Aromatoleum aromaticum EbN1: one gene and its partner. The protein of the gene in region 2 interacts with the protein of the main gene of each other region in a pairwise test. Links are inferred from orthologs where the notes say so. Each region holds a gene or a part of one and is shown on either strand. Other genes may lie near its edges.

The links. Proteins that work in one complex are often made in the same cells at the same time.
Region 1: the proteins of EBN1_RS17060 (region 2) and acpP interact in binary tests that used the Escherichia coli proteins (3 or more experiments, as listed by UniProt). The link is inferred for Aromatoleum aromaticum EbN1 from one-to-one orthologs.

Annotation. Positions count from the first base shown.
Region 1 is NC_006513.1:3,253,127-3,259,900, reverse strand. What follows is about bases 2,711-5,400. They hold acpP (acyl carrier protein), read right to left. Parts: upstream 4,331-5,400; coding sequence 4,091-4,330; downstream 2,711-4,090. Other genes in these bases: fabD (ACP S-malonyltransferase), read right to left, coding at 5,177-5,400; fabG (3-oxoacyl-ACP reductase FabG), read right to left, coding at 4,422-5,180; fabF (beta-ketoacyl-ACP synthase II), read right to left, coding at 2,831-4,069; EBN1_RS15465 (protein YgfX), read right to left, coding at 2,711-2,809. Outside these bases: RNA polymerase sigma factor RpoE, read right to left, coding at 1-530; nadB (L-aspartate oxidase), read left to right, coding at 741-2,336; more of EBN1_RS15465, read right to left, coding at 2,339-2,710; more of fabD, read right to left, coding at 5,401-6,106; EBN1_RS15440 (beta-ketoacyl-ACP synthase III), read right to left, coding at 6,122-6,774. UniProt on the Escherichia coli protein: Carrier of the growing fatty acid chain in fatty acid biosynthesis.
Region 2 is NC_006513.1:3,564,815-3,571,897, reverse strand. What follows is about bases 2,411-5,409. They hold EBN1_RS17060 (alpha/beta fold hydrolase), read left to right. Parts: upstream 2,411-3,533; coding sequence 3,534-4,286; downstream 4,287-5,409. Other genes in these bases: bioD (dethiobiotin synthase), read left to right, coding at 5,138-5,409; EBN1_RS17055 (methyltransferase domain-containing protein), read left to right, coding at 4,279-5,145; bioF (8-amino-7-oxononanoate synthase), read left to right, coding at 2,411-3,537. In the rest of the region: EBN1_RS17080 (M14 family metallopeptidase), read right to left, coding at 1-82; peroxide stress protein YaaA, read right to left, coding at 112-897; EBN1_RS17070 (adenosylmethionine--8-amino-7-oxononanoate transaminase), read left to right, coding at 1,040-2,371; more of bioF, read left to right, coding at 2,377-2,410; more of bioD, read left to right, coding at 5,410-5,815; EBN1_RS17045 (TrmH family RNA methyltransferase), read right to left, coding at 5,832-6,617; EBN1_RS17040 (CopD family protein), read right to left, coding at 6,639-7,083. UniProt on the Escherichia coli protein: The physiological role of BioH is to remove the methyl group introduced by BioC when the pimeloyl moiety is complete. It allows to synthesize pimeloyl-ACP via the fatty acid synthetic pathway through the hydrolysis of the ester bonds of pimeloyl-ACP esters.

The DNA.
Region 1 (6,774 bases), 310 kb from region 2 along the record:
AAAATCCGGGACCGAACCGTCCCGATGGGACAGTCCATGATGCTCGCGATCTCTTCGTAGCTAAGGCCTTCCAGTTCTCTCAGCATGATCGCGGTGCGCAGTTCCTCGGGCAGCGCCTCCATCGCCTCGTCCACCGTCTGCCCGATCTGGCGCGTCATCATCAGCCGTTCGGGCGTATTGATGTCGCGCAGGTTGTCGCCTTCCTCGAAGGTTTCCGCCTCTTCCGAATCGAATCCGGTCGAAGTCGGGGCACGACGGCTCTGGGAGACCAGGTAGTTCTTAGCGGTGTTGATTCCGATCCGGTAAAGCCAAGTGTAAAAAGCACTGTCGCCCCTGAAAGAACCCAAGGCCCGGTAAGCCTTGATGAACGTCTCCTGGGCGACGTCCTCCACCTCGGCAGAATCGCGAATCAACCGCGAAAGCAGCCTGTGCAGCTTGCGTTGGTATTTTGTTACCAGCAAGCCGAAGGCTTGCTTGTCGCCGCGCTGAACGCGTTCGACAAGCTGCTGATCAATTTCGCGATCGCTCATGAGCGGGTCGTTTCTCTAGGTTGGGCAAAATCCGCGCCAGTATAACGACCGCCCATGAGTCCGGCAAAGCCGAAGCTATTGCAAGAGACACAGCCTTCCAGGAATAGTTCAGACGGTGAAGGGGTCTTGTGATTCGGGCGGATCCGATGTAAGCGCGGATTCCGGCCTCTGCCTGCGACGTGCTATATTTCGGCGCGCGACCGATCCTGGATGCTCACGACCTTGTCAATACAATACGACGTACTCATTCTCGGCAGTGGCGCTGCCGGCCAATCGCTGGCGCTGCGCCTTGCGGACCACCTGCGCGTTGCGCTGGTGACCAAACGTTCCATCGCGGATAGCGCGAGTTCCTGGGCCCAGGGCGGCATTGCGGCGGTACTCGACGCCACCGACAGCATCGAAGCTCATATACAGGACACCTTCACGGCGGGCGCAGGCCTTTGCGACCCGGCTGCGACCCGCTTTGTCGTGGAACACGGCAAAGCTGCGATCGAATGGCTCATACGCTGGGGCGTTCCCTTCACCCGGGAAGACCAGTCCGCGATCGGATACCACCTGACGCGCGAAGGCGGGCACTCCCATCGCCGCATCATCCATGCTGCCGATGCCACCGGAGCCGCCGTCCAGGCCACGCTCACCGAACGCGTCTGCGCCCATCCGAACATCCACATCCTCGAAAACCATATCGCGATCGACCTGATCCTCGGCGACAAGGTCGGACGCAGTGGCGAAGGCTGTCTCGGGGCGTACGTGCTCGACATCGCCGACGGACGCGTGATCACGATCGCGGCGCGCAGCACGGTACTCGCGACCGGAGGCGCCGGCAAGGCCTACCTCTACACGACGAATCCGGACGTCGCCACCGGCGACGGGATCGCGATGGCCTGGCGCGCCGGCTGTCGCGTCGCGAACCTCGAGTTCATCCAGTTTCATCCGACCTGCCTCTACCATCCCCAAGCCAAGTCGTTCCTGATTTCGGAGGCTGTCCGCGGCGAAGGGGGGATCCTGAGGCTCCCTGATGGCACACGCTTCATGCCGGAGCACGACCCTCGGGCGGAGCTTGCCCCGCGCGACGTCGTGGCCCGCGCAATCGACTTCGAGATGAAGAAACGCGGCCTCGACTGCGTCTATCTCGATATCAGCCACAAGCCGGCCGACTGGCTGCGGGAACATTTCCCGAATATCCACGCGCGCTGCCTCGAACTCGGCATCGACATGACGCACGAAGGCATTCCCGTCGTCCCGGCGGCCCATTACACCTGCGGCGGCGTCGTCACGGACCTCGCCGCTCGTACCGACGTCGCCGGCCTCTATTGCGTGGGCGAATCAGCGTGCACCGGCCTGCACGGCGCGAACCGGCTCGCGAGCAACTCGCTGCTCGAATGCCTGGTATTCGGGGAAGCTGCCGCGAAAGACATCCAGGCGCGTCCCCGCGACCCGATCGCGGCACTGCCCGAGTGGGACGAGAGCCGGGTCACCGACGTCGATGAAGAGGTCGTGATTGCCCACAACTGGGCAGAACTGCGGCGAGCGATGTGGGACTACGTCGGCATCGTCAGGACAACGAAGCGCCTGCAGCGCGCTCAGCACCGGATCCGCCTGCTGACGAGCGAGATCAATGAGTTCTACTCGAACTTCCGCGTGACCAACGATCTCATCGAACTGCGCAATCTGGTCGTCACTTCCGATCTCATCGTGCGCTGCGCGCTCGAGCGCAAGGAAAGCCGCGGCCTGCACTTCTCGCGCGACTATCCGGAAATGCTCGACGAGGCTCTCCCGACGATCCTGCAGCCCCAGAAAACCTGATCCTACGATCGACCGCTCGGGTTTTCGCGCACCTGCGCCCCTTCCGGGGCGGCGCGAATCTTCTGCCGCAACCAGATACGCAGCCCACGCCAGTGTCCACGAGGCAGGTTATCAGGTAGCAGCATGATCGACCCGCGACAGCGCGAACCGACCCCCTCCGCCTCGTCGCGTCGCCACTGCAGCCACACTGCCCATCCGAAATCGGTGCAGCCTGTCTCCGGCGCCAGCGTCGCCACTTCGCAGCCGTCGCGAAGCGTTCCATCGTTCTCGAGGGTCAGCACTCGGCCCGTTTTGCGCCACTCGACGCGCAGGCCGGCGAAGAGCGATACGGCAAGCACGAAAAGAACAGGATAGAGAGCCAGCGCCGAAAGCGATGAACGCAGAAACGCGATCGCCGCGATCGTATGGATCGCGGCGATCATGACCAGTGCCTGCCGGGATGGCCTGAGCGGCAGTTCGAGCGGATAGCGCATGCGCAGCGCTATCCCGTCCGTTCAGATGCGACGAAACGCCAGCGTGCCGTTCGTGCCACCGAAGCCGAACGAATTCGAAAGCGCTGCCCGGATCTCCATCGGACGCGCCTTGTTCGCGACGTAATCAAGGTCGCACCGCTCGTCCTGCTCGAAAATGTTGATCGTCGGCGGAGCGATCTGGTTGTGCAGGGCCAGCGCGGTGAACACCGCTTCGACACCTCCCGCGGCGCCGAGCAGATGGCCGGTCATCGACTTGGTGGAGTTCACCACGATCGATCTTGCCCGATCGCCGAAACAGCGCTTTACCGCGGTCGTTTCGGCCAAGTCTCCAAGGGGCGTCGAAGTGCCGTGGGCGTTGACGTAGTCGATCTCCTCGACCGTCATGCGCGCATCGCGCATCGCGTTCGCCATGCAGCGCGCGGCGCCGTCACCGTCCTCGGCCGGTGCAGTCATGTGATAGGCATCGGCGCTCATGCCGTAGCCGGATATTTCGGCGTAGATCCGGGCGCCCCGCGCCTTCGCGTGCTCGTACTCTTCGAGGACCAGCACGCCGGCCCCTTCGCCGAGCACGAAACCGTCGCGCCCCTTGTCCCATGGACGGCTGGCAGTAAGCGGATCATCGTTGCGCGTCGACAACGCCTTCGCGGAGGCGAAGCCGCCAACGGCGAGCGGAGTGACGGTGGATTCCGCGCCGCCGGCCACCATCACATCGACATCCCCGTACTGGATGAGCCGCGCTGCCTCGCCGATGCAGTGCGTCGCCGTGGTGCATGCGGTAACCATCGCCAGGCACGGACCCTTCAGTCCGAGCATGATCGACAGGTTGCCGGCGATCATGTTGATGATCGTGCCGGGAATGAAGAAAGGGGAAATCTTGCGTGCCCCGCCCTTGAGGAAATCGTCGTGGGTCGCTTCGATCATCGGCAAGCCGCCGATTCCCGACCCGAGGTTGACCCCTATGCGTTCCGCATTGGAGGCGGTAACGTCCAGCCCGGCATCCCTGAACGCCTGGATGCCTGCGGCCAGGCCGTAGTGGATGAAAACATCCATACGACGCGCCTCCTTCGGAGACAGGTAGGCGCCAATGTCGAAACCCCTCACTTCGCCGGCGATCCTGACCGGGAAGCTGGAAGCATCGAAACGCGTGATTTCGCCGATGCCGGAGCGGCCGTTGACAATGTTGTCCCAGGCCTCCGGAACGGTATTACCGACCGGCGAGATGATTCCGAGACCGGTAATGACGACTCTGCGACGGGTCAATGTTCGCTCCGGTAATCAGATTTATTTCTTCAGATGAGCGGTGACGTAGTCAATCGCCTGCTGAACCGTGGTGATCTTCTCGGCCTCTTCGTCCGGGATTTCGCACTCGAATTCTTCTTCCAGCGCCATGACCAGTTCCACGGTGTCCAGCGAATCCGCGCCCAGATCGTCGACGAAAGACGACTCGGTCTTGATCTCCGATTCGTTCACGCCAAGCTGCTCGGCGACAATCTTCTTGACGCGCTGTTCGATGTTCTCCATGAACAAACTCCTTCCCTGAATGATCCAGATATGAATAAAAAAGCCGGCGTATTCTACCAAAAAGGATGGCAACCGCTATCGCGGCCGGCGCTCACGACATGTACATACCACCATTCACGTGCAGGGTCGTCCCGGTAACGTAAGCAGCGGCGGGTGAAGCGAGGAAGGCGACCGCCGCGGCGATCTCCTCCGGTCGGCCCAGACGACCGAGCGCAATGTTGCCCAACAGCGCGTCGCGCGCGGCTTCTGGCAGTGCCCGGGTCATGTCGGTGTCGATGAATCCGGGGGCAACACAATTGACTGTGATGTTGCGACTGCCCAGTTCGCGCGCGAGTGCGCGGCTCATGCCGGCCACTCCGGCCTTTGCTGCCGCATAGTTTGCCTGTCCCGGATTGCCGGCGCTGCCGACCACCGAAGTGATGTTGATGATGCGCCCGCCGCGCGCCTTCATCATCCCGCGCATGACCAGGCGTGACATACGGAAAACGGACTTGAGATTGGTGTCGATCACCACCTCCCATTCATCGTCCTTCATGCGCAGCGCGAGATTGTCGCGCGTGATGCCCGCATTGTTCACGAGAATGCCGATCGCGCCAAAACGCTTTTCGACCTCTCTGACCGCTGCCTCGCAGGCAGCGCCGTCGGTCACATCGAGCGCCAGACCGCAGCCTTCGGTGCCGGCTTCGCGCAGACTTTTGCCGATTTCCGCCGCGCCCGCTTCCGAAGTCGCGGTCCCGACGACCGTGGCGCCGAGACGACCGAGTTCGAGCGCGACTGCGCGGCCGATACCGCGTGAAGCGCCCGTGACCAGCGCCACTGCCCCGTTCAGGGTTGAATTTGTTGCGCTCATTTGACCGCCGCGATCGAGAGTTCGAGACTGGCGGCGTCGTGAATCGAGCCGCCCTGGAGATCGCCTGCGATCCGCTTGGTCATCCCCGCGAGCACTTTGCCGGGGCCGCATTCGAAGACGTGGCCGACGCCACGACGGGAAATTTCCTGCACGATCTCGATCCAGCGCACCGGCGAGAACGCCTGCCTGACCAGCGCGTCGCGGATTGCTGCCGGATCGTTGCACACTGCGACATCGACGTTGTTCAGCACCGCGATCTCGGGCGACGCGATCGCGACCGTCGCGAGGCGCTCGGCCAACCGCTCGGCTGCCGGCCTCATCAGCGCGCAGTGGAACGGAGCGCTGACCGGCAACAGCATCGCGCGCTTCGCGCCGCGCCCCTTCGCTGCCTCGATCGCGCGTTCGACTGCACCTTTCGCTCCGGCGATGACGATCTGCCCCGGCGCGTTCAGGTTCGCCGCTTCGACGACCTCGCCGCGGGAGGCCTCGGCGCATGCTTCGCGGACCGCATCGACGTCGAGGCCGAGCAGCGCTGCCATTGCCCCTTCGCCTGCCGGAACCGCCTCCTGCATCGCCTGCGCGCGAAAGCGCACCAGCGGCACAGCGTCCTTGAAGCTCAGCGCTCCGGCGGCGACCAGCGCGGAATATTCGCCGAGGCTGTGGCCGGCGACGAGCGAGGGCTTCGGCCCGCCGGCGGCCAGCCACGCGCGGTACGCGGCGACCCCGGCGGTGAGCATCAGCGGCTGGGTATTCACCGTCAGCGCGAGCCGCTCTGCCGGCCCCTCGCTCACCATCTGCCACAAATCCTCGCCGAGAGCATCCGATGCTTCGGCAAAGGTGTCGCGAATCTCGGCCCGCTCACCGTAGGCCGACATCATGCCGACCGATTGCGACCCCTGTCCCGGAAAAACCAGCGCAAAAACCATCGTATCCGTCCTGTATCAGAATTGGAGCAGCGCCGCGCCCCACGTGAAGCCCCCGCCTACCCCTTCGATGATGAAGCGGTGCCCCGGCCGGATACGGCCATCGCGGACGGCGAGGTCGAGCGCCAGCGGAATCGATGCCGCGGAAGTGTTGCCGTGGTGATCGACGGTCGTGATCACTTTGTCCATCGAAACGCCGAGACGGCGCGCAGTCGCCTGCAGGATGCGGATATTCGCCTGATGGGGAATCAGCCAGTCCACGGAGTCCACCGTGACACCTGCCTGATCGAGCACTTCCAGCGCGACGTCGCCCAGCACCCGGACCGCGAACTTGAACACGGCCTGGCCGTCCATGCGCAGGAACGGGTCGCCGACGACCTGGCCGGCCGCCACCGCACCCGGAACGCAGAGAATCGGATGATGGCTTCCGTCGGCATGCAGCGCGCTCGCGAGGATTCCCGGCGCCTCGGCCGCTTCGAGCACGACCGCGCCGGCGCCGTCACCGAACAGGACGCAGGTGCCGCGATCCGACCAGTCGAGAATGCGCGAGAACACTTCGGCGCCGACGACCAGCGCGCGCTTGTGGCTACCGGAGCGGATGAACTTCTCGGCGATCGTCAGCCCATAGACAAAACCGCTGCAAACCGCCTGCACGTCGAACGCGGCAGCGC
Region 2 (7,083 bases):
GCAGCCGCAGGCGGATGTCCTGCGGGTCGGCGATGCTGACGACCTCGATCGCGCCGGCATCGAAGTTGTGGCTGATTTTCATGCTTCCCTCACGGATCGCGGTAATGAGCGTCAGTCGGCACGGCGGCGGAATACGAGCGTTTCCGCATCCGAAACGTCCGGCGCGAAGCCGTAGCCTTCGGCGTCGAAGCCCTTGAGCCCTTCGACGTCCTCGACGCGGTTGCGGATCGCGTAGCGGCTCATCAGGCCGCGCGCGCGCTTGGCGTAGAAAGTGATGATCCTGTAGCGCCCGCCTTTCCAGTCCTCGAACACCGGCGTGATCACCTGCGCGGTGAGCTTCGCCCGCGCGGCGGCCTTGAAGTACTCCTGCGACGCGAGGTTCACCAGCACCGCGCTGCCGCCGGCGTCGCGCTCGGCGGCGAGCAGCCGGTTCAGCGCTTCGGCGAGCGTGTCGCCCCAGTACGCGTAGAGGTTCGCCCCGCGCGGATTCCCGAGCCGGGTGCCCATTTCCAGGCGGTACGGCTGCATCAGGTCGAGCGGGCGCAACATGCCGTACAGCCCGGACAGGATGCGCAGGTGCTGCTGCGCCCAGGCGAAGTCGTCTTCCGACAGGCTCGGCGCGTCGAGCCCGCCGTAGACGTCGCCGTTGAATGCGAGCAGCGCCTGTTTCGCGTTGTCGGGGGTGAACGGCCGATGCCAGCGCTCGTAGCGTGCGACGTTCAGCGCGGCGAGCGGGTCCGACAGGTGCATCAGCTCCGCGACCTCCGCAGGGGTCTTCTGCCGCAGGATGCCGATCAGTTCCTCGGCTTCGCGCAGATAATCCGGCTGGGTGGCCGCAGCGGTGACCGGCGGGGTTTCAAAATCCAGCGCCTTGGCCGGAGAGATCACGAAAATCATGGATTGTGCTTGTTGTCGTTGCCGGGCCGACGCATGGTAGCAAAACGCCATGCCTCACGGCGCGCGGGGACTGAGACGCAGCGTTTGACACGGGCAGCCCGATTGCGCGACATTCCCCGGTCCCACCCGGCCGGAAGCCCCGATGCACGCCCCGTCACTGCTCGAACGATCCCTCAGGAGCGTCTGGCACCCCTGCACGCAGATGAAGCAGCACGAAGCGCTGCCGCTGGTGCCGATCGTGCGCGGCGAAGGCCCGTGGCTCATCGATGCCGAAGGGCGGCGGCTGCTCGACGGCATCAGCTCGTGGTGGGTGAACCTCTTTGGCCACTGCAACCCGCGCATCAACGCCGCGCTGCGCGCGCAGCTCGACACGCTCGAACATGTCATGCTCGCGGGCTTCACGCACGAGCCGGTGGTCGAGCTCTCCGAACGGCTCGCGGCGCTGACCGGCCATCGCCTCGGACATGCGTTCTACGCTTCGGACGGCGCATCCGCGACCGAGATCGCGCTGAAGATGAGCGCACATTACTGGCGCAACCTCGGCCTTGCGGAAAAATCCCGCTTCGTCAGCCTCGCCGGCAGCTATCACGGCGAAACCGTCGGCGCGCTGGCGGTCACCGACGTCGCGATCTTCCGCGACGCCTACGCGCCGCTGGTGCGCGCCGGCACGACGGTGCCGACGCCCGACGCCCGCCTTGCCCTGCCCGGTGAATCGGCCGCCGACGTTGCGCGCCGCGCCGCCGCCGCGCTCGAAGCGCATCTCGCCGAGCACCACGCCCAGACCGCCGCGCTGATCGTCGAGCCGCTCGTGCAGGGCGCCTCCGGCATGGTCATGTACGACCCGGAATACCTGCGCCTCGCCCGCGCGTTGTGCGACCGCTACCGGGTGCATCTCATCGCCGACGAGATCGCGGTCGGGTGCGGGCGCACCGGCACTTTTTTCGCGTGCGAGCAGGCCGGCATCTGGCCCGATTTCCTGTGCCTGTCGAAAGGCATTTCGGGCGGTTACCTGCCGCTGTCGCTGGTGCTCGCGACCAATACCGTCTATGCGGCGTTCTACGCCGACTCCGCAACCCGCGCGTTCCTGCATTCGCACTCGTACACCGGCAACCCGCTCGCGTGCCGCGCCGCGCTGGCGACGCTGGACATCTTCGAACAGGACGGCGTGCTGGCTGCGAACCGCGTGCTCGCCCGGCAGCTCGGGGACGCCGTCCGGGCGCGTTTCGGCGCGCATCCCGCGGTGCGGCAGCTGCGCCAGCGCGGCATGATCCTCGCGTTCGACGTCGCGACCGAGCGACCCGACTTCGCGCGCAACTTCTTCCGCGCGGGGCTCGATCATGGCGTGCTGCTGCGCCCGATCGGCAACACCGTCTATTTCATGCCGCCGTACATCCTCGACGCGGCTCACGTCGCGCATCTCGTCGACGGCGCTGCCGCGGCGCTCGCCGAAGCCCTCGAACCGGCGCCGGGCTGACCGCGATGCTGCTCGACCGCCTCAAGGCCGATCTCGCCGAACTCGACACCCGCGCGCTCAGGCGCACGCGCCGCAGCCTCGCGACCCCGTGCGCGCCGCACGCCCGCGTCGACGGACGCGACATGCTGGCGTTCTGCAGCAACGACTATCTGGGACTTGCCGCCAACCCGGCCCTCACGCGCGCGCTGCAGACCGGCGCGGTGCACTGGGGCGCGGGCTGCGGCGCGTCGCACCTCGTCAGCGGCCACTACGCCGTCCACGACGAGCTCGAAGCGCGGCTTGCGGCGTTCGTCGACTGCGAACGCGCACTGTATTTCTCGACCGGCTACATGGCGAACACGGGGACGATTCCGGCGCTCGTCGGACGCGGCGACGCGATCTTCGCCGACCGCCTGAACCACGCGTCGCTCGTGGACGGCGCGCTGCTGTCGCGCGCCGAACTGCACCGCTACGCGCACGGCGACCCGGCGGCGCTGGAGCGTGCGCTGGCAGCGAGTTCGGCCAGGCGCAAGCTGATCGTCACGGACGCAGTCTTCAGCATGGATGGCGACGTCGCGCCGCTCGCGACCTTGCTGGAGTTGGCCGAGCGCTTCGACGCGTGGCTGATGGTCGACGACGCGCACGGTTTCGGCGTGCTCGGTCCGGGCGGGCGCGGCGCGGTTGCCGAAGCCGGTCTCGCCTCGTGGCGGCTGATCTACGTCGGCACGCTCGGCAAGGCTGCCGGGGTGTCCGGCGCGTTCGTCGCCGGCCATGCCGACGTCGTCGAGTGGCTGATGCAAAAAGCCCGCACCTACATCTTCACGACCGGCGCGCCGCCCGCGCTCGCCGAAACGCTGCTGGCGAGCCTCGAACTGATCGAGCGGGGCGACGAGCGCCGGGAACACCTCGTCGGACTCGTTGCGCTGCTGCGGCGCGAACTCACCCTCGCCCGCTGGCAGCTGCTGCCGTCGCGCACGCCGATCCAGCCGGTGCTGATCGGCGACAACGCCGAAGCGCTCGCCGTCGCCCGCGCGCTGTGGGACGAAGGTCTGTGGGTGCCGGCGATCCGTCCGCCGACCGTACCGCACGGCACTGCGCGCCTGCGCATCTCGCTGACCGCTGCGCATTGCGCCGACGACGTCCGCCGCCTCGCACAGGCGCTAAACCGTCTCGAAGCGCAGCGATGAACCGACCGGATCTCGTCCTGCTGCATGGCTGGGGACTCGGGCCGCAAGTGTGGAGCGCGCTGACGCCGTATCTGCCGGCCGGGCTCCGCGTCCGCACGCCGGCGCTGCCCGGTCACGGCGGCACCCCCGCGCGCGGCCCGACTCTCGAAGCCTGGAGCGACGCGCTGCTGCCCGAACTGCCGGACGACGCAGTCGTATGCGGCTGGTCGCTCGGCGGCCTCGTCGCGCTCGACCTCGCGCGGCGTCACCCGCACAAAGTCGCGCGGCTGGTGCTGATCGGCACGTCGCCGTGCTTCGTCACCCGCCCCGAAAACGCCGCCGCACCGTGGCCGTACGGGCTCGCCGCCTCGACCGTCACCGGCTTCATTGACGATTTTGCGCACGATCCGGCTGCGACGCTGCGACGCTTCGTCGCCCTGCAGGCACTCGGCGACGCGCGCCGGCGTACCGTGTCGAACGCGTTGAATGCGGCGCTCGCGAATCTCGAACAGTGTCGTCCCGCGGCCTTGGGCGCAGGCCTCGAACTGCTCGCGGACACCGACTGGCGTGCCGCGCTCGACGACGTTCGCCAGCCCGTGCAGCTGATTCACGGTGCCGGCGACGCGCTGATGCCGCTCGCCGCCGCCGAATGGCTCGCGACGCGACTGCCCGACGCCCGCCTCGCACGATTCGACGACTGCGGCCACGCGCCTTTCCTGTCGCATCCGGAAGACTGTGCCGTGCTCATCGAGGACGTCGTCCGTGGTTAACCGCACGGTGCCGAAACACGTCGTGCGGCGCGCGTTCGATCGCGCCGCGGCGACTTATGACAGCTCAGCCGCGGTGCAGCGCGAGATCTGCGACCGGCTCGCAGCATTCGTCGCACTGCGGCTGGCGTCGGCACCGCCGCTGGAGCGCATCATCGATGCCGGATGCGGCACCGGCTACGGCCTCGATCTCCTCGCGCGCCTCTGCCCGCAAGCGAGGCTGATCGCGCTCGACTTCGCACCGGCGATGCTCGCCCGGCTCGCTACTGCCGGGCCGGGCCACGCGCAGCCGGTGCCGCTTTGCGCCGACCTCGAAGCGCTGCCGCTCGCCGGCGGTTCGATCGACGCCGTCTGGTCGAGCCTCGCGCTGCAATGGTGCGAGCCGGCGCTCGCGCTTGGCGAGTTTGCGCGCGTCCTGCGCCCCGGCGGCGAAGCGTGGATCGCGACGCTCGGGCCGCGCACGCTGTGGGAACTGCGCGACGCTTTCACCGCCGTCGACGACGCCGAACACGCGATCCGCTTTCACCCGCACGAACGCTGGATCGCGGAAGCTGTCGCGGCCGGCTTCGAGCCGGTCGCCGCCGACAATTTTCCCGTCTTCGCCGTCGCCCCCGACCTGCGCCAGCTGCTGCGCGACATCAAGTCGATCGGCGCGCACAGCCTCGGCGCGCAGCGGCGGCGCGAGCCGCTCGGCCGCGCCGCCTGGAAAGTGCTCGAAACCCGCTACGAGACGCATCGCCGCGACGACGGCCTGCTACCTGCGACCTACGACCTGATCCTGCTTGCGCTGAAAAAACCCGCGCAAGCGGCGAGTGGCGGCGCGGGCAGCGCGGCGGCCCCTGAAGGAACGACAGATGACTGAACCCCGCGCCTGGTTCCTCGCCGGAACCGACACCGAGATCGGCAAGACTTTCGTCGCCTGCGCGCTGCTGCATGCGGCGCGGCGGGACGGTCGCAGCGCGCTCGGCATGAAGCCGGTCGCCGCCGGCGCCGAATGGATCGCCGGCGAATGGCTCAACGAGGACGCCGCGCAGCTGCGCGCGGCCTCCAGCTTCGACCCTGGCCTCGACCGGCTGAACCCCTACTGCCTGAAGACGCCCGTCGCGCCGCACATCGCCGCCGCCGAGGAAGGCGTCGAAATCGATCCTGCGCGCATCCGCGCAGCGTTCGAGAGCCTGCGGGCGCAGGCGGATGTCGTCATCGTCGAAGGCGTCGGCGGGTTCCGCGTGCCGCTCGGCGACCGTTACGACACGGCGGACCTGGCACGCGAGCTCGGGCTGCCGGTGATCCTCGTCGTCGGCATGCGGCTGGGCTGCATCAGCCACGCGCTGCTGACCGTCGAGGCGATCGCGGCGCGCGGCCTGACGCTCGCCGGCTGGATCGCGAACCGCATCGATCCGGCGATGCTGCGCGCGGACGAGAATCTCGAAGCGCTGCGGCGGCGCATCGACGCTCCGCTGCTCGGCGTGGTCCCCCACGTCGCCGGCGCCGACCCGGCGCAAGTCGCCGCGTCGCTGCGACTGCCGGGTTGACCGCCCCGGCGTCGCGCTATGCCACGCGGCGCTGGCGCACCTGCTCGAACAGGCACACCGCCGCGGCCGCCGCGACGTTCAGCGACTCGACCGCGCCCGGCATCGGAATGACGACCGTGTCGGTCGCAAGCGCCGCGACGGCCATGGACAGCCCCCGGCCTTCCGCGCCGAACAGCCACGCGACCGTGCCGCGCAAGTCCATTTCGTACAGCCCGCGCGCGCCGGCGCCGAGTCCCGTCGCGAGAATCTGTCCCGGGTAGCCCTGCAGCAGCACCGCGACGTCCGCATGCTCGTAGAGCCGCAGGCAGAAGTGCCCGCCCATGCCGGCCCGCAGCACGCGCGGCGACCACGCTTGCGCGCAGCCCGGCGTCAGCAGCACGTCGCGCATGCCGGCGGCCGCCGCAGTACGCAGGATCGTGCCGAGGTTGCCGGCATCCTGCACGCCGTCGAGCACCAGCAGCGATTCGGCGAATGCGCGGGTCGGCGGCGGCACCGGCAGGTCGATGACGGCGAGCAGGCCCGACGGCGTGTCGACCGGGCTGACGTGTGCGAACAGCGCATCAGTAAGGTGGATCGCCGGCACGCCCGTGCAGCGTTCGAGCAGGTCCGCAATCTCGGCGCGGCCGAGCCCCTGGTCGCTCGCGACGAGCTCGCGCAGCGGCCAGCCGGCGTCGAGCGCCGCCCGCACGAGATGCGCGCCGTCGAGCAGCGTGCGGCCTTCGCTGCGCCGGTCGCGCGCCGAATGCGCGAGCGCGTGAAGGCGCTTGACGGCCGGGTTGTCGCGGGAAGTGATCGTTTTCACGGCGAACGGCCCGCCTGACTCTTACAGGGCGAGCCCCAGCGTCGCGATCGCGATCGTGACGAAGCCGAGCGCGAGATTGAACGCCACGCGCTGGCGGATGCGGTTCAGCGCGACCGCGCCGCCCGCCCAGTTCTCGCCCGCCACCGCCGACTGCAGCGCGCGCCATGGCCCTGCCCAGATCCACACGAACACTGCGATCATCACGAAGCCGGTGACGAGCATCAGGTGCCACGCGACCGGCGCCCGCGCGAAACCGGTGTCGACCAGCCTCACGACGCCGCTCGCGGCAATCAGCGCGACGCTCGCCCACACCAGCGGGAAAAAGCGCGCGAACACCGCGGCCCACAGCGGCAGCCGCTGCGCCGGAGGCAGCGCGGTCGCCGCGGGGCGCAGGCACAGGTACGCGAACGCCATGCCGCCGACCCACACGACGACGCCGACGAGGTGCAGGAACAGCATAAGGTGA